3 regions of the Paenibacillus sp. FSL R10-2782 genome follow, and region 3 is predicted to be linked to each of the others. Evidence: predicted binding sites of a transcription regulator. Region 3 holds the regulator's gene; each other region holds the start of a gene.

What was found. The regulator Rex, encoded in region 3, represses fermentation and respiration genes when NADH is low (regulators of the CRP and FNR family bind a similar motif). The targets are predictions, from matches to a motif close to TTGTGAAATATTTCACAA.
Region 1: the regulator Rex is predicted to act here: its motif matches at 7,425-7,442, upstream of NST83_RS04100 (DoxX family membrane protein).
Region 2: the regulator Rex is predicted to act here: its motif matches at 1,411-1,428, upstream of nirB (nitrite reductase large subunit NirB).

Annotation. Positions count from the first base shown of each region.
Region 1 is NZ_CP151951.1:891,680-901,569, reverse strand. It holds gene corA (magnesium/cobalt transporter CorA) at 1-865, opposite strand, end outside; gene NST83_RS04130 (GNAT family N-acetyltransferase) at 1,129-1,563, opposite strand; gene NST83_RS04125 (amino acid ABC transporter ATP-binding protein) at 1,991-2,719, opposite strand; gene NST83_RS04120 (amino acid ABC transporter substrate-binding protein/permease) at 2,712-4,130, opposite strand; gene NST83_RS04115 (inorganic phosphate transporter) at 4,402-5,391, opposite strand; gene NST83_RS04110 (DUF47 family protein) at 5,406-6,020, opposite strand; gene NST83_RS04105 (DUF3048 domain-containing protein) at 6,213-7,298, opposite strand; gene NST83_RS04100 (DoxX family membrane protein) at 7,548-8,066, shown strand; gene NST83_RS04095 (class III extradiol ring-cleavage dioxygenase) at 8,263-9,054, opposite strand; gene NST83_RS04090 (alpha/beta fold hydrolase) at 9,147-9,890, opposite strand, start outside.
Region 2 is NZ_CP151951.1:696,294-706,183, reverse strand. It holds gene nirB (nitrite reductase large subunit NirB) at 1-1,321, opposite strand, end outside; gene NST83_RS03180 (helix-turn-helix domain-containing protein) at 1,634-2,224, shown strand; gene NST83_RS03175 (Asp23/Gls24 family envelope stress response protein) at 2,218-2,568, shown strand; gene NST83_RS03170 (spore germination protein) at 2,877-4,538, shown strand; gene NST83_RS03165 (GerAB/ArcD/ProY family transporter) at 4,563-5,666, shown strand; gene NST83_RS03160 (Ger(x)C family spore germination protein) at 5,659-6,852, shown strand; partial or broken gene NST83_RS03155 (glycoside hydrolase family 5 protein) at 6,839-6,940, shown strand; gene NST83_RS03150 (alpha/beta hydrolase) at 6,955-7,725, opposite strand; gene NST83_RS03145 (glycoside hydrolase family 2 TIM barrel-domain containing protein) at 8,104-9,890, opposite strand, start outside.
Region 3 is NZ_CP151951.1:3,132,125-3,142,014, reverse strand. It holds gene dinG (ATP-dependent DNA helicase DinG) at 1-1,614, shown strand, start outside; gene NST83_RS14065 (redox-sensing transcriptional repressor Rex) at 1,660-2,313, shown strand; gene NST83_RS14060 (amidohydrolase) at 2,300-3,601, shown strand; gene NST83_RS14055 (DUF5590 domain-containing protein) at 3,639-4,163, shown strand; gene NST83_RS14050 (hypothetical protein) at 4,764-5,297, shown strand; gene NST83_RS14045 (AAA family ATPase) at 5,290-6,792, shown strand; gene NST83_RS14040 (3-hydroxyacyl-CoA dehydrogenase NAD-binding domain-containing protein) at 6,929-7,801, shown strand; gene NST83_RS14035 (acetate kinase) at 7,798-8,994, shown strand; gene asnS (asparagine--tRNA ligase) at 9,133-9,890, shown strand, end outside.

The sequences.
Region 1 (9,890 bases), 2.2 Mb from region 3:
CCAGCTCGGGCATATACGAAAAATTCATACCATAGATCCCCGCAATCAGCGTCAGGGGCATAAAAACAGTCGTAATGACAGTCAGCGTCTTCATGATCGAATTCATACGGTTGGAATTTAGCGAAATATAACTGTCTCTCAGGTCGGCTGTCATCTCGCGGTCGGCCTCCAGCATGTCGGTCAGCTTCAGCAGGTGGTCATAAATATCCGTAAAATAGACCATATGCTCCCCTTTACCCTGCACATGCTGTGAATTAAGGACCCTGTACATCAAATCCCGCATCGGCACAATTGTACGGCGCAGCTTGAGCAGCCTGCCTCGCAGAGCAAACACCTGCTTCATCAAGTCCTCCACTGATTCACGCCCGCCCAGGCTCTCCAGCTCTGCAAGCTCATCCTCAATCATGAACAAACTCGGGAAATAGTTATCCACCAGCTTGTCCACCACTGTATAAACCGCAGCCAACGGTCCACGCGACCAAATTTTGCGTTCATTGGCATGCTGGACAATCCGTTCCCAAGCCTGATCCAGCTCCTCCAGTTCATGATGATGGTATGTCACCAAAAAACGGCTACTAATGAACATATCCACTTCTTCCGCATCCAATGTATCTACATCCAGCGCATGTACTACCAGAAACTGCACATCCTCATAATAGTCCAGTTTCGGCCGTTGCAGGACATGCAGACAATCTTCCACAGCCAACGGATGAAAATGAAAATAACTCGTCAGCAGCTCTGATTCATGATCGGTAGGCTCGCTAAAATCCACCCACATCCATATATAATCCTCCATGACGATCTGCTCCAGTGGCAGCCCCACCGTCACCTGATGATCATGGCCTATGACCAATGTACGTATCACCGTACGCCCCCTCTCGCCTAACACTACTATCATTGATTCTACTTATATTGTATATAAGCTATTCAGCGTTATACAAATACAAATCTCAAGTCTCATATTCATGCTTCATACAGCAAAATAAAGAAAAGGATATCTCCGGGCCATCACAATCCCCCAAGATATCCTTATCAAATATAAATCCAACTCAAACGATATGTTCCATCTCTCTATCTGATAAAAAGCTAACTTCAGGATTTTGCAAAATCCTCAACTTATAATGATAACTATGCTTCAATTAATTTCACAAAGCCTGTGCTGGTCGCTTCATATCCTAATCGGCGGTAAAACTGGTGTGCATCCTGACGCTCACTCCGATTACCGCTGTTCAAAGCAATCGCAACCAAGCCATTTTCTTTTGCCCAAGCTTCCGCTTCCTGATTTAGCGCCTTGCCGATGCCTTTATTACGATGTTTGGAATCCATCACAAAAACAACGATACGCGCATAATCTTCATTTCTTTCATAAAAAATATCATAGTGTAGCCCCACCATCCCAACCACTTCCCCTTCCATTTCAGCAACCAGGGTATGATAGTTAGGATTAGAAGCGATACGCTCATATCTCTGTTTCATTTCCTCTATAGATGTAGGATAACCCAATTCCTCCATTAAATATGCCAAAGCCGGAATATCCTCGTGATGAGCAGTCCTTATCTTCAAAGTAAGCCCTCCACTTATGAAAATAAATATCATAAAAGAACAACCACCTACGTCCACGAAGTGCCACTCCGCGGTCGGATGGTGCTTCCCATCGCTGTTGCGCCCACTTCGTTCTCGTTCAACTCGTTGTATTCTTTAGTTCATTTTGTAAAAAAATCAAAATGGATCTACTACCAGAATATAATACTTACCTCGTTATTCCCCCAGCGCAGCAAGCACAGCGGTACATTTGAATCTGAAGAAGCGTCAGCGTTCGCCTGAAAGCTTTCCGTAGGAAAGCTCGCATCGTAAGCATAAGCTGCCCCCGGATTTCTCCAGCCATGAGCTTATTCAGGAAATCCGGGGGCAACAGCGATCGTAAGATCAAATGGAACGCGGAGCGTCTTACAACGAGCACATATCACATTCAACGCAAACCCTGCCCCACTTACAATACTTTCTCTAAAAAACTGATCGTCCGCTCATTTTGCGGATTACCGAATACCTCTTGTGGCGTACCTTCCTCCACGATGTAACCGCCGTCCATGAACACGACACGGTCGCTTACTTCGCGTGCAAAACCCATCTCATGCGTCACGATCATCATCGTCATGCCTTCACGGGCCAGATCATTCATAACGCCAAGCACTTCTCCGACCATTTCAGGATCAAGCGCCGAGGTTGGCTCGTCGAACAGCATAATATCCGGGTTCATGGCCAACGCGCGTGCAATCGCCACGCGCTGCTTCTGACCGCCGGACAACTGGCCTGGCAAGGCATCTGCCTTATCAGACAAACCCACACGCTCCAGCAGCTTCATGGCCGTCTCCCGGGCATCTGCCTTGGACTGTTTACCCAGCTCTGTCGGCGCGAACATAATGTTCTTGAGCACCGTCATATGCGGAAATAGGTTAAAATGCTGAAATACCATGCCTATATTTTCACGGACCTTGTTAATGTCCACGCTCTTGTCACTCAAATTGTAGTCATCCACGATGACCTCTCCTGCCGTAATTTCCTCCAGCATGTTCATACAACGTAAAAACGTACTTTTCCCTGAACCCGAGGGGCCAATGACGCAGACAACCTCACCTTCCTGCACTTGCATATCAATGCCTTTCAGTACTTCATTATTTCCATAGCTTTTTTTCAGGTTCTTGACGATAATTTTACCCACGGCGAACTCTCCCTTCAAGACGGTTGGAAATTTTGGTCAGGACAGTAATGACGATAAGATACATCACCGCAACCACCAGCCAAATGTCAAAAGATTGGAACGTCCGTGCAATAATGATCTTACCTGATTGGGTCAATTCGACTAAGCCTATAACGGACAAAATCGAAGTATCCTTCAACGTAATAACCAACTGATTAATAAACGACGGGATCATGATTTTCACGGCCTGCGGCAAAATGATTTTGAGCATAGCCGTCCGGTATGGCAAACCAAGCGAACGAGCCGCTTCCATTTGTCCCGGATCAATGGACTGAATACCACCTCTGATGATCTCCGTCACATAAGCTCCCGCGTTCAGAGACAACGTCAGTACGGCCGCAACAAAAAGCGGCATTTTAAAATCCAGTGCCTGCGGAATACCAAAGTAAATAAAGAAAGCAAGTACAATCAGCGGAATACCACGGAACACATCAACGAAAACCGTTGCAATTCCACGGAACAGTTTATTGTGACTCACCTTCATAAAGCCGAACACCAGACCCAGGACAAAAGCTAAGAGCAGGGATACCAGCGTATACAGCAATGTATTTCCCATTCCTTTGATCAGCGAAGGCAGGGAGGCAGAAATCAGTTCCCAGCGACCACGCTCTACAGGCGAAGCACCTTTGCCGGATTCACCCAGATACTTGGACATGATTTTGTCATACTCCCCGCTGTTACGGAGATTCACAAGCCCTGCATTAAATTTCTCTATGAGCTCTTGGTTTCTGCCTTTATTGACAGCGAAACCGTAAGAACCGCCTTTTTCCTTATCGGTCACAAGCTTGAGTCCATTATTCTGTGTCACTCCGTACGCCAGTACGGGATAGTCATCAAAACATGCAACCGAGTTCCCAGTTTTAACTTCATCGTACATTTGAGAGGAATCATCGAACGGAACCGTAGTAAAGCCATATTTGGACTTAATGGACTCCGCGAACGTGTACCCTTCTGTTCCCGTTTTGACAGCGACACGCTGCCCTTTCAGGTCCTCATAGCGCTTAATTGTATCATTATCCTTACGGACCGCCATGACGACACCTGAATCAAAATACGGTTCAGAAAAATCAAATTTTTGCTTACGTTCATCTGTGATGCTCATACCAGCAATGACGCCATCCACTTGATTCGTTTCAAGGGCCTGCACTGCCGCATTAAAGCCAAGAGGCTTGATGGTATAGTCAAAATTCTGATCCCTGGCAATAGCCGCGAGCAGATCCATGTCGATTCCAACAAATTTACCATCTACATCTTCAAACTCAAAAGGCGCGAACGTTGTATCCGTGCCGATATCATATTTTGTTTTGTTTTCTGCATGTGCCACTACGCCAAAATTACCAGCCAGGGCAACCACAAAAAACAGACAAATCATGAGCGCTGTTAATTTTCCAGATTTTTGCATAAGTACCTCCAATCAGTTGAACGGTTCAAAGTTTTCTGTTTATTCTACAGGAGTTATTAAAAATTGACTACTTTGATGTCAGATATTTTTTGAAAGATGTTTCATGGACCTGTCTGATCGGGTAAGGTTTAAAGGACCTGTCTTTTGCTCCTGTAATGCCAATAAGCCCCTGCCGCAAAAAGCGGAAGAAGCTTATTGTGTACCTATAGTGTGTACTTATTTTCTGAGAAATAATGATGAACTAGAAAAGAATTTTGAAAATTAAACCTGCTAGTAAAGCAGAAATTGGAATGGTAATAACCCAAGTAATGACAATGCGACCAGCCAGCGACCAACGCACAGCGGAAAAACGCTTCGCAGAACCCACACCCAAAATAGCCGAAGTAATGGCATGAGTGGTACTTACTGGTAAATGAAGCAGCGTGGCTGTGAAAATAACCGAAGCTCCGGAAATATCAGCGGCGAAGCCATTGATCGGCTCGATTTTAAAAATCTTGGTGCCCATCGTCTTGATGATCTTCCAGCCCCCAATGGATGTACCGAGCGCCATTGCTGTTGCGGCCGAAATTTTAACCCACATCGGCACTTCAAGATGATCCTGATAACCCGCCGAAACGAGTGCAAATGTGATAATCCCCATTGCCTTTTGGGCATCATTCGTACCGTGCGTGAACGATTGAAGCGCTGCCGTAATGACCTGCATCGTGCGAAAACCTTTGTTCACCGTATGCGGACTGCGACGAGCAAAGATGTATTTTAAAATCATCATTACAATATAACCAATTACAAAAGCAATTAGCGGGGAGAAGATAAGTCCCTCAACAATCCCGATGAAGCCGCTCCAGTTCAATTTCTCTGATCCCGCACCTACATACACCGCCCCGGCCAGCGCACCAATCAAGGCGTGGGAAGAAGATGAAGGAATACCGAACCACCATGTGAGCAGATTCCAGATAATCGCTGCGATCAGTGTCGCAATGACGATATCAATCCCGTTCGTAAGCTTGGTAGGGTCAGCGACACTGCCACCAATCGTCTTGGCAACTCCTGTAAACAATATGGCTCCCAGAAAGTTCATGACCGCAGCCATAATAATCGCACGACGCGGCGTCAACGCACGGGTAGATACCGAGGTTGCGATAGCGTTAGCCGTATCATGAAAACCGTTAATAAAATCAAATGCCAGAGCAAGAAAAATAACAATACCCAATACCAGTAAACTTGTATCCATGTAAAAGGACTCCCTTACGAGTTACGCATAATGATGGATTCCAGCATATTTGCAACATCCTCGCATGAATCCGTTGTCGTTTCAAGGCGTTCGTACAATTCTTTGCGTTTAATCAGTTCAATGGGATCCGTTACAGTTGCAAACAGGTTTTTGATGCAAATACGCAACAGCTCATCCCCCTGATTTTCCAAATCATTCAGGCGAATGGTGTATTCACGGATGGCCAGCAGCTTCTTCTGTGAAAGCAAATGTACAGCCTTCTGGATTTCATAAGCCGACTGACGCAAAATATCAGCGAACTGCACAATATATTCGTCCGGCTCCGTAATGTTGTACATATAAAAACGAGAGGCTGTCGCTTCCAGACCGTCCAGCACATCATCCATGGTCGTTGTCAGCTCCATGATATCGTCGCGTTCCAGCGGCGTAATGAAGGTCTTGTTCAGCTCAGTAATAATCGTGTGTGTGTAATCATCACACTTATTTTCATACTTCTTCATTTCATTAGTAAACAGAACCACATCTTGAAGATTTGAAGTATGTTGGGCAAAGTAATCGGCTGCTTGCACGATTGTATCTGCCATATTTTCCAACGTCTCGAAGAATATATCCTTTTTCTTCAATCTCATTAACGATTACCCCTTTACGAAAATATCCGCAACCTGTTTCGACTGCATTAGACAACCTTTGCTATCTTATCACACTCATCAATGTTTTTGTAAAGTTTGTAAAGGCAAATTTCACAATATTAAGTATACATTGCCCGACAAGGAAGTTCATTATCCGACAAATTATATCTAAAAGGGTGGATTATGGATTCCTTATTTTGCTTCTACACTTACATGCTCGTTTAGCGAAACGTCCGCCGGAACCACATGTATATAGGATGTACCCGGTACCAACGGAATTTCAACTCCATTTTTCATAAAACGAATAGCATCACCGGGCGTATGCTGCCACTCAGCGTGTATCAACTTCCCTTGTTGAAACAACATAGCCTCTCCACCGCCTTTAAGCTCAACGCTCAATCGACCTACATCATCCAGCGTTTGGTGCCTGGTGCTCATCACAATGACATTGGCCGCAGAGAGCTGCTTGTTATTGTTTTGATCCACATGTGACTTTTCGTTCACAAAACGCTTATACTGCTGATCTGACGGATCGTAGGTGTAAGATACCTTGTAGCTTTTAAGCAAAAAGCGGATTTGCAAAGATACTGCCTCCCCGTCCCCCATGATCGAAGCTTCACCGGATTTAAGGTAGTTATATACCGGAACCACCGTCTGCTTGGCGTAGCCTTTACTTTCGCTTCCTTGGCGAAGTCTGTTCACATCTGTGTACAGGTTGTGTGGAGGACGGCGATCCTTGCTTCTCCAGAAGTAAGCTCCCCCATTCGAAATCTCATCCAGGTGCTCTTTTCGTTGCTGCTGTAAAATCGCATAAGCATCTGTACTTCCCCCGGCGTGTATCGGCAACGCCCCGTATGTTTCGCCCAGCTCAATCAGATACGGCCGAATACTGCGAACCGGGCCAATTTTCACATTTCCGCCATGACTTTGGAAAAAAGCTACCAAACGGGTAATTCCACCTTCTGCGAGAACTTCATATACCATATCAGCCTCGCTAAGTCCCGCCTGAGGCCGTGCGGCTGGAGCATTATTAATCATAATCGCAAGCGGACGTTCCAGAACAGGCTGCTCCACCGGAAGGCCGGTAAGCGGAGCTGTAAATGCCGGAATATTCGGTTCCTTGAGCGGCTCCGGCTGTGTTTGTTGCTTTAGCGGTTGGGGAGCGGGTTCTGATTCACCCGATTGGGACATAGCAGAACAAGACATCATGGTCATACAAAGAAAAACCGAGGTCATCACACGCAACCACTGGCTTCGATTGAAAATGGGCCCGGACAACTTCATCCCTCCAGTTAGACATTTTCCTCATTATAAGCGTTATTTCCTGTTTTTGTCTTGATTGAATCTCCCCATCTCTATAGAATACTTATCTGAAGACATTAAAATTTAAAAAATATTCAGACTTTGTGATTTTTATCACAAATAACTGTAACTGAACCTAATACAATAAGGGTGTAACAGAGATGATCATCCCAAACCAAATGAATTACAAACAACATTATAAGATACGAAAGAGGAGTGGTTTGAATGTTTAACAACTGGTTGCGTGAAAATAAAGTAGCAATGTGGCTACTGACTGTAGTACGGGTTTATCTGGGATATGAATGGATGACCCATGGACTTGAGAAGCTGACTGGCGGATTCGATGCAGGCGGATTTATCTCGGGGGCCATTGCTAAAACAGGCGGAGAACATCCCGCTGTACAAGGCTGGTGGGGATCGTTCCTTGAAGCCTTTGCCCTACCAAATGTCGGTCTGTTCAACGTCCTGATCCCACTGGGTGAGTTCCTGGTCGGAGTTGGCCTGCTTCTTGGTACACTGACTACATTAGCTGCCTTGATGGCGATGGTCATGAACTTCTCGTTCCTGTTCTCGGGCACAGTAAGCACCAATGCAATCTACCTGCTGTTTGAAATCTTCCTTGTCGTTGCTGGAGCAAACGCTGGACGGATTGGCTTTGATCGTTGGGTACTGCCCTTCCTGCGTGGACTGTTCCTTAAAAATAAAGATACCTTTCCAGCGGACCCCGCTCGAAAAATAGCTTAGGTCCTCAAAAAAACAACCGTTACCCACCGGGCTAATGGTTGTTTTTTTGTGCAGCTATGCCTGCTATAAATGTTTTTGTTTTTGTATTTGTTGCAGCTATGCCTGCCAAGTCTCATCATCACCAATCCCCTTTTACACACAAAAAAGAACTTCCATTCCCACTAGCCATGTGGATTCGGAAGTTCTTTTTTCACATTTACGTATCACGTTCTTGACCGAAAGCCCAACAATTAAGACTCAGCGAGCCCAGGACATAGGACTGAAAAAGCTTCTGCGCCGAGCGCTGGTCATCCGCAGCCCCCATCGCGTAAAACAGCGGCGAAAAATGCTCTATCCCATAAGAGGGAACCGCCTGTTTGGCATAAGGAGCCTTTTTATCATATTGGAACAAATGACGTAAATTCCAGTCCTGAAGCTGCTGACCGATCCAGTTGTCATATTGAACCGCCCAATCTGCTGGCTCATTCGTCTGCTCCAGGGTCCGCAAGTTGTGGACCAATCCGCCGCTGCCGATGATCAAAATGCCCTGTTCACGCAACGGTGCCAGCATCCGCCCAATCTCATATTGCTCCTGCGGAGCGCGCCTAGAATCAATGGAAAGCGGAACGACCGGGATGTCCGCATCAGGATATATATGCCGCAAAACCACCCATGCTCCATGATCCAATCCCCGGTTCCGTACAGGCTGGTGGAACAGGTTGTGCTGACTGAACAGATGCTTTATCTCCTCATACAGCTTCGGATCGCCTGGTGCAGGGTAATCAAGTGTGTACATTTGTTCAGGAAAGCCATAGAAATCGTGCAACGTCGCATGCTGGTCATCCGCCCCGATACATTGATCAGCACTATCCCAATGCGCGGAAAAAATGACTATTCCTTTGGGTCGGGGCAGGCTCGCGCCCAGCTCGGCAAGAAAGCTGGTGTATGCATTGTTTTCTAAAGCCAGTGTCGGTGAACCGTGCGCAACAAAAATTGAGGGTAATGTCATCGCTGCCAACCTCCACACGCCAGTATAGTGTTACTCTTCCATTTTACTCCGGTGGAGGCGCAATTTCCAATACAATCCGTTACAGCCTGAAATCAGATCATCCAGTGCTGCCAATCCCGCTGAATATTCTCCTGCTCATCCAGCCATTCCAGCGTCCGGTCGATCAACCGCTGCCGCTCTTTACCGGAAGAAAAGGTGTGGTCTCCCTGAAAAATAATCTCTTTGTCGCAGCGTCCCTCTGGACGCATCCAAAATACCTTTTGGAACAGGAATGCATAGTCCACAGGAATGATGTCATCCGAGGTTCCGTGAATAACGAGCACATCACCGTTAAACTTGACGGCCTCCTGAAACGGCTGGAACTGGGCAAGCGACTCAAAATATGAAGGTGTGAACTTATAGCCCAAATAGTCGGCCTGACCGCTTTTCACGGACTCATCGTATACGCTTCGCTCCGTAATTTTAACAATGTCATTGAACGGGTAGCCGACCGCCGACCAAAGCACCAGATTTTGTACTCTCTTGTCTCGTACCGCTGTGAGAAGGGCTACCGCGCCCCCCAGACTGTGCCCGATCAATGTCACCTTGGTTGGGTCGATATCCGCACAATTCACCGCATAATCAAGCACCGTACGTGTCTGATTAATCATCGACTCCAGCCCTTGTTTGCCGTATTCACCCGTACTTTCCCCGCAACCCGCAAAATCAAAGCGCAGGACAAAATATCCCCCTTCTGCAAGCTCACGGGCAGTCTTCACGAATAACCGATCTACCCCGATACGATTGCCCACAAATCCGTGGCATATCACTACGAGCGGTACCCGTCTCTGACGGTC
Region 2 (9,890 bases), 2.4 Mb from region 3:
TCAATCCATTTTCATGGATCGCATCAACAATTGCCTTTTTGGTCACACCGTTGCAGCCGCAGACAATTTCATCATCAGCCATCGTTTCAGCGGATAAGGTTTTAGCCCCGTCTTTACTGCATCCGGTACCCATGAGCTGTCCATATATCTCATCTGTCATCAACGTTTGCTGCCGCACATACTTCTGAAGACTAGCAGATTCGCTAACATCTCCGAACAGTACGGCTCCAACAATCCTGTTTTCCCGAAGCAGCACTTTTTTGTAAGTATGCTTCCATTCATCCTTTGCTACAATCACCGTATGTTCAGAACTGGTTATGAATTCGCCAGCCGAGAAAACATCCACTCCTGAAATTTTGAGCTTGGTGGAAACCACTGATCCCGTATAGCCTTCTGTATCCACACCTGCCAAATGCTTTGCGAGCACACTTCCCTGTTCAAAAAGCGGCGCAACCAGGCCGTAACAGATCCCGCGGTGTTCAACACACTCCCCTACAGCATATACATCTGGCATGGAGGTCCTCATCAAATCATTGACCACAATTCCACGGTTCGTTTCCATGCCACTTTGCACAGCAACCTGAATATTAGGCTTGATCCCTACGGCCATAACGACCAAATCTGCTGCCAGTTCGCTTCCGTCCGAAAACCGCAGCCCCTGTACCCGATCTTGACCATACACCTCTGCAGTTTGCATTTGCATAGCAAATTTGATTCCCTGGCGTTCTAGTTCTGCCCTCAGCATCGCAGAGGCTTCCCGGTCCAGCTGACGCTCCATCAAATCCTCCATCAAATGAACGACCGTTACGTCCATACCGAGATTGACCAAGCCTTTAGCCGCTTCCAGTCCCAACAGCCCTCCACCAATGACTGCTGCCGTTTTATAGGTTTTCGCCGCCTCAAGCATGGCCGAGCAATCGGCGATATCTCTAAAACCGATGACGCCTGGTAATTCTTTTCCCGGAATAGGCAAGATAAACGATTGAGAGCCAGTAGCCACCAAAGCTACATCGTAATCTATTTCAAGTCCGTCCTCAGTGTAAATCCTCTTTCTTTCTCCGTCGATGCTTCGCACCGTTTTCCCAGTATATAAAGTAATACCTTGGTCCTCGTACCATTGCAAATCGTTCAGAATGATGTCCTCAATGGTTTTACTTCCCTCCAAAACATAAGAGAGCATAATCCTGTTATAGTTCGGATGAGGCTCATTTCCAAGGACCGTAATTTCATATTTATCCGTTAATTTTAGAATTTGTTCGACCGTATTGATACCAGCCATCCCGTTCCCTATAACAACAAGCTTCTGTTTACTGTTTGCCATATGCCGATTCCTCCATTCATTCGACGACATTGCCTGCGTTCTTATGAATACTGCTTATGCTTCTATTCTAATGTCGTGAGTTGCGTTACATGTGATTACAATCACAATATAATTAAAACCTTAAATGTTTAGGGATTTCCCTATTCGAATTCAAGGGATTAAGGTAAGAAACTGAAATTGAGTTATTATGACGATTTTTGAAAAGTGGATGCTCCTATTTGACTCTTCTCAATATTTGATTTAGAATTTAATCAAATGATATAAAAAACTATCAATTAATAATAAATGATATCAAATAAATAAGGGGTTCCAATGAAGAGAGACATGACAACGATCAAGCAAGTGAGGCTTAACAGCCTTTTGGATGTAGCTACCATGCTACTTATTGAAAAGCCAAACGCTTCCATGAACGAGATTGCTGATTATGCAGAAATTGGTATTGCCACATTGCATCGATATGTTGAAAACAGAGAGCAACTGATGATTTATCTTGGATTTCGGGCCATCGAAGTCGTAAGTGAAACCATGAAAAGGATTTCCTTGAACGAGGAAAACTATGAAAATTACATTCCAGAGTTGATTGAGGCACTTATTCCGTTAGGAGACAAAATTTATTTTCTTGCTCATGATGCATCCGTCAACTTCAACAAGGAAATTGATGAAGCGGATCAGAAGCTAAGGGAACCCATCTTGCATGTGATTGAAATATTGCAACAAAAAGGTTATTTTCACCCGCATATCGATAAAGATTGGATCATGAATGTCCTCTACTCGCTGCTATTTCTAACATGGCAGCAAGTAAGGAACGGCAATATTGCGAAAAATTCTGCAGCGGCACTGGTTGTAAATACTTTTTACCATGGATTCAAAGCAACTGCACGCGAGGAGGAATCTACATGTTAATTCAAAACGTACTGGGGAGTATTGCAATTTCCAAAGATGCTATTTCTAAAATCATTGGTAAGACAGCAACGGCAACAATGGGAATTGCATCAATGTCAACAGGAGTCGTCGAAGGAATCACTAACAAGTTAAGTGGGAAAAGCCTGCAAAATGGCATTGAACTTCATCTGACAGAATCAAGACTGGATGTCGAATTAAGCATTGTCGTTCATTACGGAACAAGAATGTACGATGTAGGCAGAGAATTACAGAAGAATGTTCGGGAAGCCATTGAGAAATATACGGGCCTATCCATTGGCATGATAAACGTCAAAGTACAAGGGATATCCCTATCCGTTAATTAATCGCACAGCAATCCTTTCTACAGAACAGCTTAACTTCTATAGCACTCCACATTATATATTTTATAGATTAATCGACAAAGAAACCGTCCTCTGGAAGAATGGAACTACCATTCAACATGCTCCAGAAGCGGTTTTTTTGCTTTCTTCTACCATTTCCCCATCCAAAGTTTTCAGATTTCCACAAAAATATGAAGAGATAGCAAGTCATCAGACCGTTTAATGAGTAAATAAATCCTTTACAAGGAATACTTTATGAACAACCTGCTATTCTACGGGGACATGAATTGAATCGTTTGGGGGTCATCATCATGTGGTCTAAAATAGTACCTTATATTCCAAGCTGGGCTACGTTATTTCAGGCAGCCCTCGCGTTGATTTTTCCATTAGGAATTTATTATATAAACCGCTCGATTTATTCACTTGTAGGAAGTAAGGGAGCGAATTCCAAACAACCTGCTGACCGTCCTAAGGATGATAAAGACAACGCTGATCAGCAGCATGCAACAGGCTCCAAAATTACAGGGGATTATGATACCGATTTGAAATCACTCCAAGAGGCTATAGGCGAGAATAGTGATGTGCATTTTCGTGAGTTTATGGCGAAGAAATTTCATGCACGGTCGGTGTTAATCTTCATAGAAGGTATGCAGGATGAGGGGCTTATAAACAAGCAGGTATTGCAGGTATTGATGCTTGAGGGCCAACAGGAACAGTCAGAAAGTATAAGTAAGTCTTTTATAAAAGAAAGCTTGATGCCACTTACGCAAATTAGTGAAGTTACAGATATGGAGAATCTGTACGAATTAATCCTTTTGGGCTATACCGTGTTATTAATTGAAGGAATAAATGAAGCACTGCTGGTCGGGCCCCCTAACGGCCCTGTTCGACCCGTGAATGAGCCGACCTCTGAAGCATTACTTCGGGGTCCCAGAATCGGCTTTACGGAAGTATTAAGTGAAAACACTTCGATGCTTAGACGTCAAGGCCTAAACAAAGGTCTGGAAATAAAGAAATTCCAAGTTGGAAGCAGAATCAAAAAAGATCTGGTTATCGCGTACATCAAGGATATTGTAAATCCGGATCTTCTTCAGGAAGTGAAGGACAGAATTTCAAAAATTGACATGGATTTTTTACCTGAATCCGGTTATGTGGAGCAACTTATTGAAGACAATTATTTAAGCCCGTTCCAGCAAGCGCATAATACTGAGCGCCCCGACCGTGTCATGAGTGCTTTGTTGGAAGGAAGAGTAGCGATTCTGCTGGATGGTACTCCCTTTGCACTTATTGTTCCGGTGACCTTCAGTATGCTGCTCCAATCTCCTGAGGACTATTATGAGCGCTGGATTCCAGGGACACTTTTACGCGTGTTGCGATTTTGCGGAGCTTTTATAGCGCTTATGGGTCCTGCTTTATATATCTCTTTTATATCGTTTCATCCCGGTTTGATCCCAACCAAGCTGATCGTTAGCATCATCGAGACCCGTCAAGGCGTCCCTTTTCCATCTGTCATCGAAGTTATGATTCTGGAAATCTCTATCGAAATCCTGCGGGAAGCCGGCATACGATTGCCCAAGCCTATTGGTCCTGCCATGGGCATTGTGGGAGGCTTGGTCATCGGCGACGCTGCTGTCAATGCGGGCATTGTTAGTCCTTTCCTTGTGATTGTTGTTTCGGTTACTGCCATTTCATCGTTTTCGATACCGTCATACAGCGCTGGCATTACCCTGCGCCTCTTACGTTTCGCCGGAATGCTCTTTGCAGCCCTTCTGGGCATGTTCGGTACGGTTTTGTTCTTCCTGATCATTTGTATCCATCTGACGAAATTGAAGAGCTTTGGCGTACCATATGTGACTCCCTTCTCCCCTATGCGTCTAAGCGACTGGAAGGATGTGTTTATACGAGCTCCTTTGACTTTGATGAAACGAAGACCCGTTATGATGAAAACTCAGCAAAGCAAGCGTAAATCATAGCACCCGGAGGAAGGAGGGAAAATTGTGTTCAGACGCTCTGATGATAAGATCACATCTAAACAGGCGGCAGTATTCCTGACCAATACCGTATTGGGAGCAGGGATTTTGACACTCCCGAGAGGTGTAAGTGAGACGGTAAAGACTCCTGATGCATGGCTTTCTGTCCTGATCGGCGGATGTATTGTCATATTCGTGGTCTTGCTTATGGTGAAATTAAGCCAACAATTTCCCGGTAACACTGTGTATCAATACTCCAGAAGAATCGTGGGTATCATTCCGGGAGGATTTTTAAGTCTGTTATTAATCATATACTTTATCATCATCGCTGGCTTTGAGATTCGCGTTTTAGCTGAAGTAACGTTGTATTTTCTGCTTGAAGGGACACCCATCTGGGCGATTGTAATTCCATTCATCTGGGTGGGAAGTTATCTGGTTTTTGGAGGCATTAATCCCATCGCGCGGTTATACCAGATTGTACTCCCGATCAGTCTTTTCTTTCTGCTCCTCTGTTTTGTCCTTAGCCTAAAAGTCTTTGAAATTGACCATCTTCGTCCTGTATTGAGTAACGGTATTCTTCCAGTAGTTAAGGGACTAAAGTCGACTGTCCTTGTTTTCACTGGATGTGAAGTCATCATGACATTGGTCGCTTTCTTGCAGCACCCTGAAAAAGCGGCCAAGACCATGGTAGCAGGAATCAGCATCCCTTGGATATTGTACTTTTTGACAGTAGTTATGGTAGTCGGCGGGTTATCGGTGGACTCCACTGTGACAAGCACCTGGCCCACCATTAATTTAATGCGCAGCTTTGAAATCCCGGGGTTTCTTTTTGAACGTCTTGAGTTTCCGCTGCTAGTGATTTGGATGATGCAAATGTTTTGTAATTTCTGCAGTTTTTTCTTCAATGCATCCTTAGGTGTCTCACAGGTGTTTGGCCTTCAATATCGCTATGCCATATTTGTCTTAATCCCGCTTATTTTCATCTCCACTATGGTTCCTGTACGTATGACTGAGGTGTTTAGTCTGGGCGATGCGATCGGATACATGGGAATCATTTTATTTTTTCTCGTCCCGGTAACTCTTTCCATCATTTTTATAATTAGGAAGAAGGGAATGAAGCAAAATGTATAGACGACATATCCTATCTTTGCTGCTTGCCTTCATTCTTCTGGTAAGTCAAGTCGGTTGCTGGAGCAGCAGAGAAATAGAAGAACTAAGCATGTATACAGGACTGTCACTGGATAAGGGTGAGCCCAGCACAGTGGAACAGGACCTGGAGAAGGAAGGCAGCCGTTACTTCAAGAAAAATAAAATTACTGCCACTGTGCAAATCGTCCCCAAAAAGTCTTTTGGAAACGCAGCAAAACAAGCCGGTGGACAAGGGCCAAACTATATCAATATAGCTGGCACCGGGGATTCTGTACTTGAAATCTTCCGGCAATTCTCCATCCGCTTGGATCGCCCGATTATTGGTCACCACCTGAAGGTCATCGTGGTTTCTACCGAACTGGCGAAACAACAGACGATGCAGCAATTAATGGATTTTGTGCTTCGTGATAATGATATTCGACCGAGCTGCCTGGTTTTCTTAAGTAAGGGACGAGCAGCTAACACATTGGTCACAAAATATAAGGACGAGGTCCCTTCCTTCCATATATTGTATATGGTTCGTAACCATTTCAGAACCAGCAAGTTAATGAGAGGGATCAATTTGTCTGAATTGGATGGGTTGATGCATTCCAAAAAAAGCTATATCCTGCAAAACATTATTGAAGCCGAAGGAGAATTTGAATTTTCAGGTGCCAGCATTATTAAGGGAGACACCGGCCACTGGCTCGGCAATTTGGGGCAACAAGACGTGGAGAGTATTGCATGGATTAAAGATGATGTTGAGGGTGGAGCTATCAAAACATATGATGAGCGGAATCAACCTATAACTTATGAGATCAAGTCGGTAAATAGCAAAATAACGACTAAGGTGACCGAGGGAAATAACATCTCCTTTCATGTCAAGATTGAATCCAAAGGGCGTTTAATTGAAGACTGGGATGATAAATTGGACCCGACCAAGACACAAAACATGAAAAAGGCTGAGAAAGAGTTTGAAAAAGAAGTAACAAGAAGGCTTAAAACTCTTATGCACAAGCTGCAATCGCAATATAAAGTCGATGTTGCCGGTTTTGGCGAACACTTATATATTGAAAAACCTCAAGTGTGGAAAAAAGTAAAGGATGATTGGGATTATAAATTCAGTCAAATACCCGTAACTTTCGATGTCAAGTTAACCATTACGGATTTAGGCTCATCTGCTGAATAAAGGACTTCCATTGATTATTGGTGAATTTGGTGGTTACCATCAGGGAGCGGATGTCGATGAGACAGAAATCATGAGATACGGCCAATCCGCTCCTGAATTTTTTCAGAAGCGGCTTACAAACTGGCTAATTAATCGGTTTAATGGTTTGGCTGCTTTCGTAGGAATTCGATGATCCATATCCTCAATAAAAATCAGCTCGTTTTGGGGCAATCGTTCATGCAACAACCGGGCATATGGATAAAAGAGTTTGTCTTTCTCTCCGTAAATTAACAGGACGCGATGATTTATTTCCTGCAAATGTGCTGTACAGTTATAGTGCAGACTATAATTGTAATATTGCTCCGCGTTTTTGGCGTTTCCTTTTCTGGCATCGTTAAACAACGTCCAGAACAAGGATAAATTTTTATGAGCTTGACTCCAAGCAGTGGAGAAAGCAATCGGACTGATCAATCCCAGTTTGGAGAACATATGTCCAAGTGATATTTTGTTTTTTAATTCCCTACCCCCAACTTCCGACATGCCACCGATGATAATGCCGCCCAGGGATCGATCAGGATAGGCTAACAGAAAGTCAAGCACAATGGAGCCACCTATCGAATAACCGCATAAAAATGCCCTCTCTATCTTCAACTCGTCCATAAGCTGCTTCATATCCTCGGCAATTAACGGATAGGTAATCGCTTTCTTGGAAGGCTCACTTTGACCATGGCCCCGAATATCAAAAGCTACTGTACGAAAACGATCGGACAATTCCTGAATTTGATATTGAAAATTCGAACTTGTCAACACTGGAGGATGAATGAACAGGATTGCCGTCCCTTTTCCACGATCCGTGTAATGCATACTATATCCGTTTATATTGGTTTTGGGCAATGCGAAACACATCCTCACTGCTTATATTTAGAAGAAAACAAAGCGTAAAAAAACGCAAAGACCTTTCACAATGCGTTTTTCAAAAACTCTTAACAAAAGCTAGCTCACCATAAAGGAGTTATCATAATTATTTCCGAAAATATTGTGAGTTACACAACATTTTCAATTTTAAACTCGACTGTTTTTCAAAGGACAAAGACGAGTGAAAAAACGCGCACCGCTCCAAAATGAATCATCAGACCTATCATGAACGCTCGATCACAAGCTCGGACGTTACCGTATCGGTAAGGCTACGCCGAACTGGAGGCACTACTACCGTACCAATACAGCTACATCCGCTTTACGCGCCAGATGGACCGTTTCCTCAACCTTGAATTGTCATTTGTATTCATGCTCAATATTTAGTCTGGCTTCCCCCTGCAACCCTCCATCTGCTGAAGCTTGAAGCAACAGCTCACCTGCCAGATACCCGGATTGCACTATAACAAGACACCTGCCTCTGTGTGTTCGTATCTGGTTTCCCTGGAAGGGTTCATCACGGGTGAGATCGCCGTTATCTATTCCAAGGATACGACCATTACCATGCAGTTTAAATGTTACATCAAATTCCTGATTAGGTACAATAATTCCATCTTGGTCTGTGACAGTTACCTCCACATGAGATATTTCATGACCATTGGCAGGTAGAACCGCCCGATCAGCCTGCAACTTTAGACCATAAGGAAGCCCGGCAGTGGTTAATTCATGCACACAGACCTTATGATCTCCATTACTGCCAATAGCCCGGATTTTGCCTGGTGTATAGGGAAGCTCCCATATGATTAAATGATCAGGGTAATCGACAAGCTTTCTTTCACCATAAGATTCATTGTTCACGATCAATTCCACGCGCTCACAATTGGTGAAGGTAACTAACCGTATCAATTTTCCGCCATATTCAGGAAATGTCCAATGATCTTCCATACCCGGACATTTCCAGTGCATCGTCCACGATGGATTGTGTTCCGGCTTCATACGTTCGTGAAGTACAGCAATGTGCACAATAGGCTCATCTGACCATAAACTTTGTTGAAGAAAGGACACAGGCTTGCGGAACCCGCAAGTATCAATCAGGCCCGACGACCACCCTTTGGAGGGATAGCTTGTTTCTCCCAGATAGTCAATTCCACTCCACACAAATTGACCGATCACATAATCGTGATTAGCGACATCAAACCAGGGATTGTGGGGCAAATAACCTTTAACCCGATTATCCTTACCACGATAATACGGAAAAGTCTCCGTTCCAATGATTAGCGTATCCGGCATGGCCCTTCTGTAGTGCTCATACCACTGCTCCTGATAGTTTAACCCCAGAACGTCCACTCGTTGTGCCAGCAGCCTGGTATGCTCCACCTTAGCTTGAATCGAACCATCACGCAGGCTGATCGGTGTATTATGTGGCTCAAGCGCACAGGTAACAGGCCGGGTGGGGTCCTTTTCATGGCAAAAGGCAACGAGCTGCTCCAGCATTTTGAGCATGGACGGTTGACCCTGGTTCTCTACTTCATTCCCCACACTCCATATGAAAACGCTGGGATGGTTCCTGTCTCTTACGAGCATCGCCTCCAGGTCCTTTTCCCACCATTCATCAAATAAATGCTCATAGGAAAGAGATTTCCATTTGTCAAAAGCTTCATCCATTACCAGGAATCCCATCTGATCACAAAGATCCAACAATTCAGGCGCCATCGGATTATGAGCAAAACGAATCGAGTTACAGCCCATCTCCTTCAGCCTCTGTAGCCTTCTCTTCATGGCCGTATCATGGTAAGCAGCTCCCAGACAGCCTAAATCATGGTGAATACAAACTCCCTTTAGCTTCAAGCTGCTTCCATTCAGAAATAGCCCCTTTTGAGCGTCCAGCTTCACTTCTCTTATGCCAAAAGGGGTTCGATAACAATCTACCTCTTTATTGTCGCAATAAATGATGGTTTGAGCTTCATAGAGCACCGGGTTCTCCGGTGACCACAATTCTGGCTCTAAAATCCGCGTTTTTTGCTCCATTTCGCCCGTTTCAAAGCCCGATAGAGTCACTCGGTTTTCAATTTTTCCTTTTACTTGTCCCTGTGAATCCAGAATTTCAGTCACCATATTACACTCTACAGCATGCTCATGATGATTAG
Region 3 (9,890 bases):
CGTTCTTGTCCATGGTTCCGCAAATGTTTTTATCATCGTGCGCGCCATGAGGCGGGAATAGCCGATGTGGTCATTACGAATCATTCCAAGCTGTTCACGGACGTAAAAGCGAGTCATCAGCTGTTGCCGAGTTATGAGCATCTGGTCATTGATGAAGCGCATCATCTGGAGGAAGTCGCTGGTAAGCACCTGGGCATGCATATGAAATATTTCACACTCTTGCATACGCTGACCCGGTTGTTCAAGGACAGCAAGAACGGACAATTGCCTTCGCTGCGTCAGCAGTTGGCAAAGTCGGGGCATGAGAAATCGACGGATTGGGCTGCTACCATTGACCAACTGTATCCGCTCGTGCTGGAGGTCAAGGAGACTTGGGATCTGCTGAGCGACAAGCTGTTTGGCATGCTGCCGGAGCGAAGTGATGCGACACCGGGCGAAACAGGGCAGTTTTCTTCCCGTCTCAAGCCGTCGGCCAAGCCTGCCAAGTGGGATCAGGCTGCTGCGCTGGAAAATCAGATTTATGTAACGTTGAGCGAAATTTTGCGCAAGGGCGACAAGCTGGTGCTCGACGTGAAAGAAGAACATGACGATTATGCGGCTGACAGCCTCATTACAGATATTACGGGGCTGCTTAAGGATTTGGCAGGCATTAGGGAAAGCTTGCGTTTTTTTATGCGTCTGGATGATGAGACGACCGTATATTGGCTCGAAGCGAGCGGGCAATTCCGCAGCAAGTCGCTACAATTTTATGCGGTGCCCGTCGATGTGAGCCGCCAGCTGAAAGAAATGTTTTTTGACAAAAAAAGGAGCATTATTCTGACGTCTGCTACCTTGTCAGTGGATAAGTCGTTTCAGTACATGACCGATCAGCTCGGCTTGCAGGAGGCCGCAGATCAAGGGCGGCTGATGACTACGCAGCTTCCGTCACCCTTCAATTACAGGGATCAGGTGCTGCTAGTCATTCCAAGGGATTTTCCGAGCGTGAAGGGCAGTGTAGGAGACGAGCATTTTGTAGATATGCTCGTCAGCTCGCTAGGTGCGACTGCCCAAGCGACGCAGGGGAGAATGCTCGTTCTCTTTACCTCCTACCGCATGCTCCGGCAGGTGTATGAGCCGCTTAAGGAGGCGTTGGCATCCAGCGACATCACCGTGCTGGGGCAGGGCGTAGACAGTGGGAGCCGCAGCAAGCTGACCCGACGTTTTCAGGAAGCCAAAGCTTCTGTGTTGCTGGGAACCAGCAGCTTCTGGGAAGGCGTCGATATTCCGGGCAAGGCGCTGACGTGTCTGGCCATTGTCCGCTTGCCGTTCCAACCGCCGAATCACCCGCTGCTGGAGGCTAAAAGTGAGCTGCTCCAGCAGCAGAAGAAAAATCCTTTTATGAAGCTGTCTGTTCCGCAGGCCGTCATTCGTTTCAAACAGGGATTTGGACGTTTGGTACGTACGGCGAGCGATCACGGGGTCGTTATCGTTTACGATACACGTGTGATCGAATCCTATTACGGAAAGCACTTTTTGTACTCGTTACCGGGACCAAAAATGGAGCATATGCCGACGGAGCAAATGGTGCCCCGCATCGCCGAGTGGCTCCAATCCGCCCCGGAGACAGAGGCATAACGGACGGACATCTATACATGTCCGTTACAATTAGGGGGAGCATGTATGAAATCAGATAAAATTTCAGAGGCTGTCGTACGGAGGTTACCCGTATATTTACGTTATCTGAATGCACTGCACAAAAGGGAGGTGGCTACGGTCTCTTCCCAGGAGTTGGGACAAAGACTGGATTTAAATCCGGCTCAAATTCGTAAGGATCTCGCGTATTTTGGAGATTTTGGCCGTAAGGGTATCGGCTATGATGTTACTTATCTTATCGAGAAAATACGCCATATCCTGAAAATCGACCAGCAAATTAATGTGGTATTGGTCGGAGCAGGTAATCTGGGGCAAGCCCTTTCGAATTATAATGCTTATTTAAAAGACAATATGAAAATTGTAGCGGTATTTGATGCTGTCCCAGAAAAGGTCGGAACCAAGATCAATACGCTGGTCGTGCAGCCAATGGATGAACTCGAAGCGACCGTGAAGGAACAAAACATTCGGATCGGGATTATTACCGTACCGGATTTTGAAGCGCAGCACGTGGCTGACAGGCTCATAGATAGCGGGATTGGAGCGATATTGAACTTTGCACCGACTACGCTCAAGGCACCAGCAAATATTCGAATACATGCCACAGATTTTACAACAGATTTGTTAAGCCTCGCTTATTATTTGGAGGACGGAAAGGAAGATACGCAACATGACAGCGAATAAATGGATGATTAAAAATGGCTCTTTTGCCGTGAACAGACCGGAAGCCGGGGTAATCTACGGCTATATGATCGTGGAGGACAGTCGCATTACCTATATTGGCGAGACTTTGCCAGCGGGTGAGGAAGAGACGGAAGCGATTGATGGTAACGGACTGTTGTTTTTACCTGGTCTGATTAATACACATGGTCATGCGGCGATGTCTCTGCTGCGTGGGTATGGGGATGATCTGGCTCTTCAAGTATGGCTTCAGGAAAAAATGTGGCCGATGGAAGCCAAGTTTACGTCTACGGATGTGTACTGGGGTACGTCCTTGTCCGTGCTGGAAATGCTGAAAGGCGGAACAACGACCTTTTTGGACATGTATGATCATATGGACGAGGTGGCTCGTGTAGCTGAAGAGTCCGGCATCCGTGCGAGCCTGATGCGTGGAGCGATTGGACTATGTTCGGAGGAAGAGCAGCGGATCAAGCTGGCTGAGGCTGTGAATTTTGCACGTAATTGGCATGGGAAAGCAGACGGTCGCATTACGACTATGATGTCTCCGCATGCGCCGTATACGTGTCCGCCTGAGTTTATCGAAAAATTCGTACAGGCTGCGCATGATCTGGACTTACCGTTGCATACGCATATGTCGGAAACCATTGCCGAGGTAGAGCAAAACGTACGCGACTACGGCTTGCGTCCGGTTGCGCATTTGGATAAGCTCGGCTTTTTCTCCCGTCCATCGCTTGTTGCCCATGCTGTTCATCTGAATGACGAAGAAATAGCTTTGCTGGCTGAACGTGGTGTAGCGGTTTCGCATAATCCGGGCAGCAACTTGAAGCTGGCGAGCGGTGTGGCAAGAGTGCCTGATCTGCTCCGTGCAGGCGTTACTGTCTCTCTGGGAACAGACGGCCCTGCCAGTAACAATAACCTGGACATGTTTGAGGAAATGCGGCTGGCTGCACTCATTCACAAGGGAGTATCTGGCGACCCAACCGCAGTTCCTGCGGGTGAGGCGTTGCGTCTGGCAACGGAGTACGGAGCGAAGTCGGTTGGCTTGAATGAGGTAGGGGCGTTGGCAGCAGGCAACAAAGCTGACTTTATCGCGCTCGATCTCAATCAGGCTCATTTCTTGCCGCGTACGGATCTCATTTCCCATGCGGTATACTCTGCAAGCGCCAAAGACGTGGCCCATGTATGGGTAAACGGTCGTCAGATTGTGAAAAACGGTGAGTGCCTGACTATGGATGAGGAACGTATCAAGCATGAGGCACAAGCCGCCTTTGAAGGGCTGCTGTCGCGCTAATTCAGGTGTCACATCCCCTAAGAGAGGAAGCACAGGTTTGAAAAATAAGAAAAAATGGATAGCGGTCGGGATTCTGGGCGTTATACTGATTCTGGTCAGCATTTTCTGGTATTATTCCTACGTTACTCAAGACCAGGTGATTGAGAGGAATGCTGCTATCGTAAAGGCCAAGCAATCAGGTGGTCTGGTTAGCACAACGCAGACGTGGAAGTCGGTGTGGGATCGGGTATATTGGGTAGTTCAAGGGAAAAATGCTCAGAACGAAAATATTATGGTGTGGGTCCCTTTTCAAAAAGTGGAGGGCCAACCGAATGTGCCTGTCGCAGATAATAGCAGTGTTCATACCGAGCTACTGAAAAACGGAGTCGACGAGCAAAAAATGACGGCGATGATCCAGCAGCAGCTTCCGGGTATAGATATTGTAAGGCTTGAGCCGAGTGTGTTTAATGGTCAATATGTGTGGCAGTTGTTTTATGATGACGGCAGCCATCATTATTATACCTTTTATCGCTTCTCGGATGGGGGATCGGCGGGGGTAAAGTATACTTTGCCTAATTACTAGAGTGCTGTGGGGAGTGGATGATGGTGGTTTGGGAGCTTTAGGAGCGCTGCGTGGCCATTTGATCTTCCGATCGCTATCGCTTCTTCAGATTCAAATGGCCCACTCCGCTGGCTGACCACCGTGGAGTCACTTCAAACACCACTCTTTTCATGAGAGCTGGGGGAAGAGGGCACGGACGCCGTGCTGCGCTTGTCTCCGTTTTGGGTTTTACATGCTAAAAAGACGTAAATACGATAAAATTCGTATTTACGTCTTTTTAGCATGTACCCCTTGCGAAGCTTGGCTAAAAGCCAGCGAAGCATATTTACCTACCCAACTTTCCTCACAAGGCGAAATATTCTTTATGACTGTGCAACAGCGATCGTAAGATCAAATCATTCACGGAGCGCCTCACCATAACCAATGATTTTGCCTTATTGCAACTCCCCCACACATTGCCTTCGATATTAGATATACGTTATGATATACTATATTTTATAAGTGATAGACAAAAATGATAGATAAAGACTTGCTGGTCACTGTAAGATCATGCAGTCTGGTTTATTTGTTGACATTCGTCCCGTTTCTTCTGTGTTTTACATTTTGAGAGGAGGATGTTATTTGAAATTACGTGCAGTTCCTATCGTTGTTGCGGCGGTTTTGGCAGCATTGCTGCTGTTCGGAGGATGGTTCATTTACCGTCAGGTTACAATGCAAAGTCCTTTGGAAAAAATAGTTTCCCAATATCCCGGCGTGACAAGCGCTCAAATAGATATTAAACCGGATCAGGTTGTTTTGAATCTGGATCTCAAACCGCAGGCAGATATTGCCGGATTGGTCAATGTAGTTAAGCAAAAAGGACAGCCCATCATTGGCAGCCGTACTGTTAAGCTGGAAATTGCGGATCATTCCAATCCAGCCTTGAATCAGTGGTGGTCTGAGGCCATGTTTCCGGTAGCGGAAGCGATGGAAAATAAAAAATACACCCAAATTACATCGACCGTCGAACTGATGAAAAAGAAAAAATCCGGTATCGAGGCCGATACTGATATGGATTCTAGCAACGTCTATATCCGACTCAGCGAAGGCAAAGCGACTAAGTTTATCGTTTTGCCACGTCAATCTCAGCAAATGGGGGTATGGCCTAATGCCTAGATGGATCAAGGAAGCACTAATCGGCATTGTGCCGGTGACCATTATATTTCTCGTTTTTATCGGGGTGAATATTATCCCTTTTCTTATCGCAGGCTTGATGCTCAGCGGCTTGCTAATGCTCATGCATGCACGTGGAGGCTTGGCTGTAGGGGCCGGGCAAGAACGTAAGCGTAAAAAGAATGGCCCCGACAAGCTGACTTTTGAGGAGATCGGCGGGCAAGAAAGCGCCAAGCAGGAGCTGCGCGAAGCGCTGGATTTTTTGAATCGGCATGATGAAATTTCCAAGTTCGGCATTCGTCCATTAAAAGGTGTTTTGCTTACAGGCCCTCCGGGAACCGGGAAAACACTGATGGCGAAGGCAGCAGCGCACTATACCAATTCTGTATTTGTTGCTGCTTCAGGCAGTGAGTTTGTTGAAATGTATGTAGGTGTTGGTGCAGGCCGTGTCCGTGAGCTGTTTAAGGAGGCCCGCACTCGTGCAGCCAAGGAAAAGAAGGAAAATGCCATTATTTTTATTGACGAGATCGACGTGATTGGCGGCAAGCGTGAGGGTGGACAGCAACGTGAATATGACCAAACCTTGAATCAGTTGCTGACAGAAATGGACGGCATCTATTCGGCAGATACTCCGCGCATTTTGATCATTGCGGCAACAAACCGTAAAGAAATGCTGGACAGCGCCTTAACGCGCCCGGGGCGTTTTGACCGTCATATTCAAGTGGATTTGCCTGACAAAAAGGGCCGTCTTCACATTCTTAAAATCCATGCCAAAAACAAACCGATTCAGGAAGATGCGAATCTGGACAAAATTGCTGAGGAATCTTACGGGTTTTCCGGTGCGCAGTTGGAAAGTGTCATGAATGAAGCGGCAATCTATGCGATGAGACAGGAACAGGAAATGATTGCGCAAAAGCATCTGTCGATGGCGATTGACAAGGTGATGATGGGTGAGAAGACGGATCGTGAATCAACGCTGGAAGAGAAAAAGCGTGTAGCGATTCATGAACTGGGACATGCTATTATGGCTGAAATCGTTCGTCCAGGCAGTGTCAGCCAGGTAGCGCTCAGCCCGCGTGGGAAAGCGCTCGGCTATGTGCGGCATAATCCACAGCAAGAGCATTATTTGTATACCAAGCAGTTCCTGGAGGAGCAGATCATGATCTCGCTCGCAGGGGCTGCGGCGGAAGAAATGTACTATGGCGGTCGCAGTACAGGCTCTAGCAACGATTTTGAGCAGGCGCTGAACATTGTTCATACGATGATGACTTCAGGTTTGACTTCACTCGGCATTATTAACATGGAAATGGTAACAAAAGAAGAGCTCATGCGCGAAAATGGTGAGATTATGGATGACCTGCATAACCGTACATTGGAGCTTCTTGAAAAGCATCGTCCAGTATTCGACAACTCTCTTGATATCCTTATGAAGGAAGAAACCCTGTCCGGGGATCAATTTAGATGTCAATTTAGTGAAAATGCTCTATTACCAGCATAATTTTTTATGCTGGTTATTTTTTTTTACTTTTAGTCCGTGCTAAGATATTATTAGCTATTGGGACATAAACATGTATTTTTCGACAAAGAAGGATACAATATAAGAGAGTGACCAGGAAAGGGTGGAGTAAAGAACCATGCAATTTAAAAAAATCGGCGTCATCGGCGGCGGCACCATGGGACAGGGTATTTCTGAAATGCTCGCGTCCAAAGGAATTGATGTGCTGTTGGTAGAGCAGACACCAGAGAAACTAGACTACGCCTACAATATGATTGAAACGAGTCTGGACAAGCAACTGGAAAAGTGGGCAATCACACAAGCGGAGAAAAAATTGATTTTATCCCGCATCCAGAAAGTTTCCCATTTGGCTGAGCTCGGCAGTTGTGACATGGTCATTGAGACCATTACAGAAAATCTGGACGAGAAGAAAGCTGTTTTCCAAGAGCTGGACCATGTGTGTCCAAGCAACATTATTCTTGCAAGTAATACATCCACGCTGAGCCTGACCGAGCTTGCCAGCTCGACCAAGTATCCTGAGCGTGTTATTGGCATGCACTTTATCTATCCGGTATCCCGCATTGATCTTGTAGAAATTATTCGTGGTTTGAAAACTTCCGACGATACATTTGAAAACACCAAGATGTTCGTTGAAGAAATAGTGGAGAAAAGAGGGGTTATGATTTATGAATCCCCAGGCTTCGTAACAAGCCGTATCATCTGCCTGCTGATCAATGAAGCGGCTCACGTTCTTCAAGAGGGCGTTGCTTCTGCTGAAGATATCGACGATGCTATGCGAATCGGCTACAGCTTCCAAAACGGTCCTTTGGAAATGGCTGACCGCTTTGGTCTGGATTCCGTTTTGGCTGCTCTGGAGCGTATGTTCCGTGAATTCGGCGAATTAAAATATCGTCCGTCCATCGTCCTGAAGAAAATGGTGCGTGCAGGTAATCTGGGCGTTAAATCGGGCGAAGGCTTCTTTAAGTACGACAAGGATGGTGACCGGATATGAAAATTCTCGTAATTAACGCAGGGAGTTCTTCCCTGAAATACCAGCTATATGATATGACGGACGAGTCTGTTCTGGCAAAAGGATTGGTAGAGCGCATCGGTATGGATTCTTCCATCCTGACGCATAAGCCGACCAATAAAGAAGAATACACTGAGGTTAGCGAAATTCTGGAGCATACTACAGCGATCCGTAAAGTGCTGAATGCACTCACAGATGCGGAACATGGTGTCATCTCCAGCACTAGCGAAATTCAGGCTGTGGGCCACCGCGTTGTTCATGGAGGCGAAATCTTCAAGCAGTCAGCAGTTGTAACGCCTGAAGCGAAGAGTGAAATCCGCCGCTTGTTCGACCTTGCGCCATTGCATAACCCGGCTTCCATGATGGGTATTAAAGCGGCTGAATTGAATATGCCTGATGTACCGCAGGTTGTTGTATTTGATACCTCGTTCCATCAAACCATGCCTGAAAAAGCTTACATGTACGCCATTCCAAGAGTGTTGTACAATAAGTACAAGGTTCGTCGCTACGGCGCGCATGGTACTTCCCATGATTATGTAAGCAAGGAAGCTGCCAAATTCATTGGTCGTCCTTTGGAAGAGTTGAAAATCATCACTTGCCACATTGGTAACGGCGGCAGTGTAACAGCAGTTCAAGGCGGCTTGTCTGTAGATACTTCCATGGGTATGACTCCACTGGAAGGACTTATGATGGGGACACGTAGTGGTGATTTGGACCCGGCAATCGTGCCTTATGTGATGAATAAAGAAGAATTGACGGTCAATGAAGTCAATTCCATGCTGAACAAGCATAGTGGACTTTTGGCTATCTCCGGTATCAGCAGTGATATGCGTGAAATCACAGAAGGTATGGAAAAAGGCGAAGCTAATTCTACATTGGCATTTGAAATGTATGAGTACCGTCTGCGCAAATATATTGGTTCGTATGCCGCGGCAATGAACGGGGTGGACGTGATCGTATTCACGGCAGGTGTAGGCGAAAACTCCGTCGTACTGCGTAAGAGAGTGCTGGAGCAACTGACATTCCTCGGTATTGAGCTGGATGAATCGTTGAACGCTATTCGTTCTGGCGAGCCTCGCCGGATTACAACAGCAAATTCGAAGGTTGATGTATTGATCGTTCCGACGAACGAAGAGCTGGTTATTGCCCGCGACACGTTCCGCCTGGTTCAGTAGTTCGACCCAAAGTTTAAACTTTATGCATATACGGGTTACCACTCAGAATAGGTTCCGTATGCGCCAAACAGCGAGAGCAAACAGCCTGACCCAGGGGGAAGGGCTGTTTGATTTTCGGTTAAGAGGAGAGAGACTGTCATGACGAATAAAAGTACGATTGCCCTAGTGGGGCGCCATGTAGGGGAAACGGTTACAATTGGCGCTTGGGTAAATAATAAACGATCTAGTGGTAAAATCCAGTTCCTTCAACTGCGTGATGGTACTGGATATATTCAAGGGGTTATCGTGAAAAGCGAGGTGTCCGAGGACATTTGGAATGATGCCAAATCTTTGACACAGGAAAGCTCTTTGTATGTTACTGGCGTTGTACGCGAAGAACCGCGTAGCCAATCCGGTTTTGAACTGACGGTAACGGGTATTGAAATTATTCATTTGACAGAAAACTATCCGATCACGCCAAAAGAACACGGTGTAGATTTCCTGATGGATCACCGTCACCTGTGGTTGCGTTCCGCCAAGCAACGCGCGGTTCTAATCGTACGTGCGGAAATTATCCGTGCGGTACAGGAATTTTTTAACGGTAATGGCTTTACAAAGGTGGACCCGCCGATTTTGACTCCTTCTTCCGCAGAAGGCACAACAGAGCTGTTCCATATCAAATATTTTGACGAGGATGCTTATCTGACGCAAAGCGGCCAGTTGTATATGGAAGCGGCAGCGATGGCGCTTGGCAAAGTATACTCGTTTGGTCCAACCTTCCGTGCGGAAAAGTCCAAAACACGTCGTCACCTGATTGAGTTCTGGATGATCGAGCCGGAGATGGCTTTTGTGGATCACGAGGAGTCTTTGCGCGTACAGGAGCAATTTGTGAGTCATATTGTACAATCAGTGCTGAA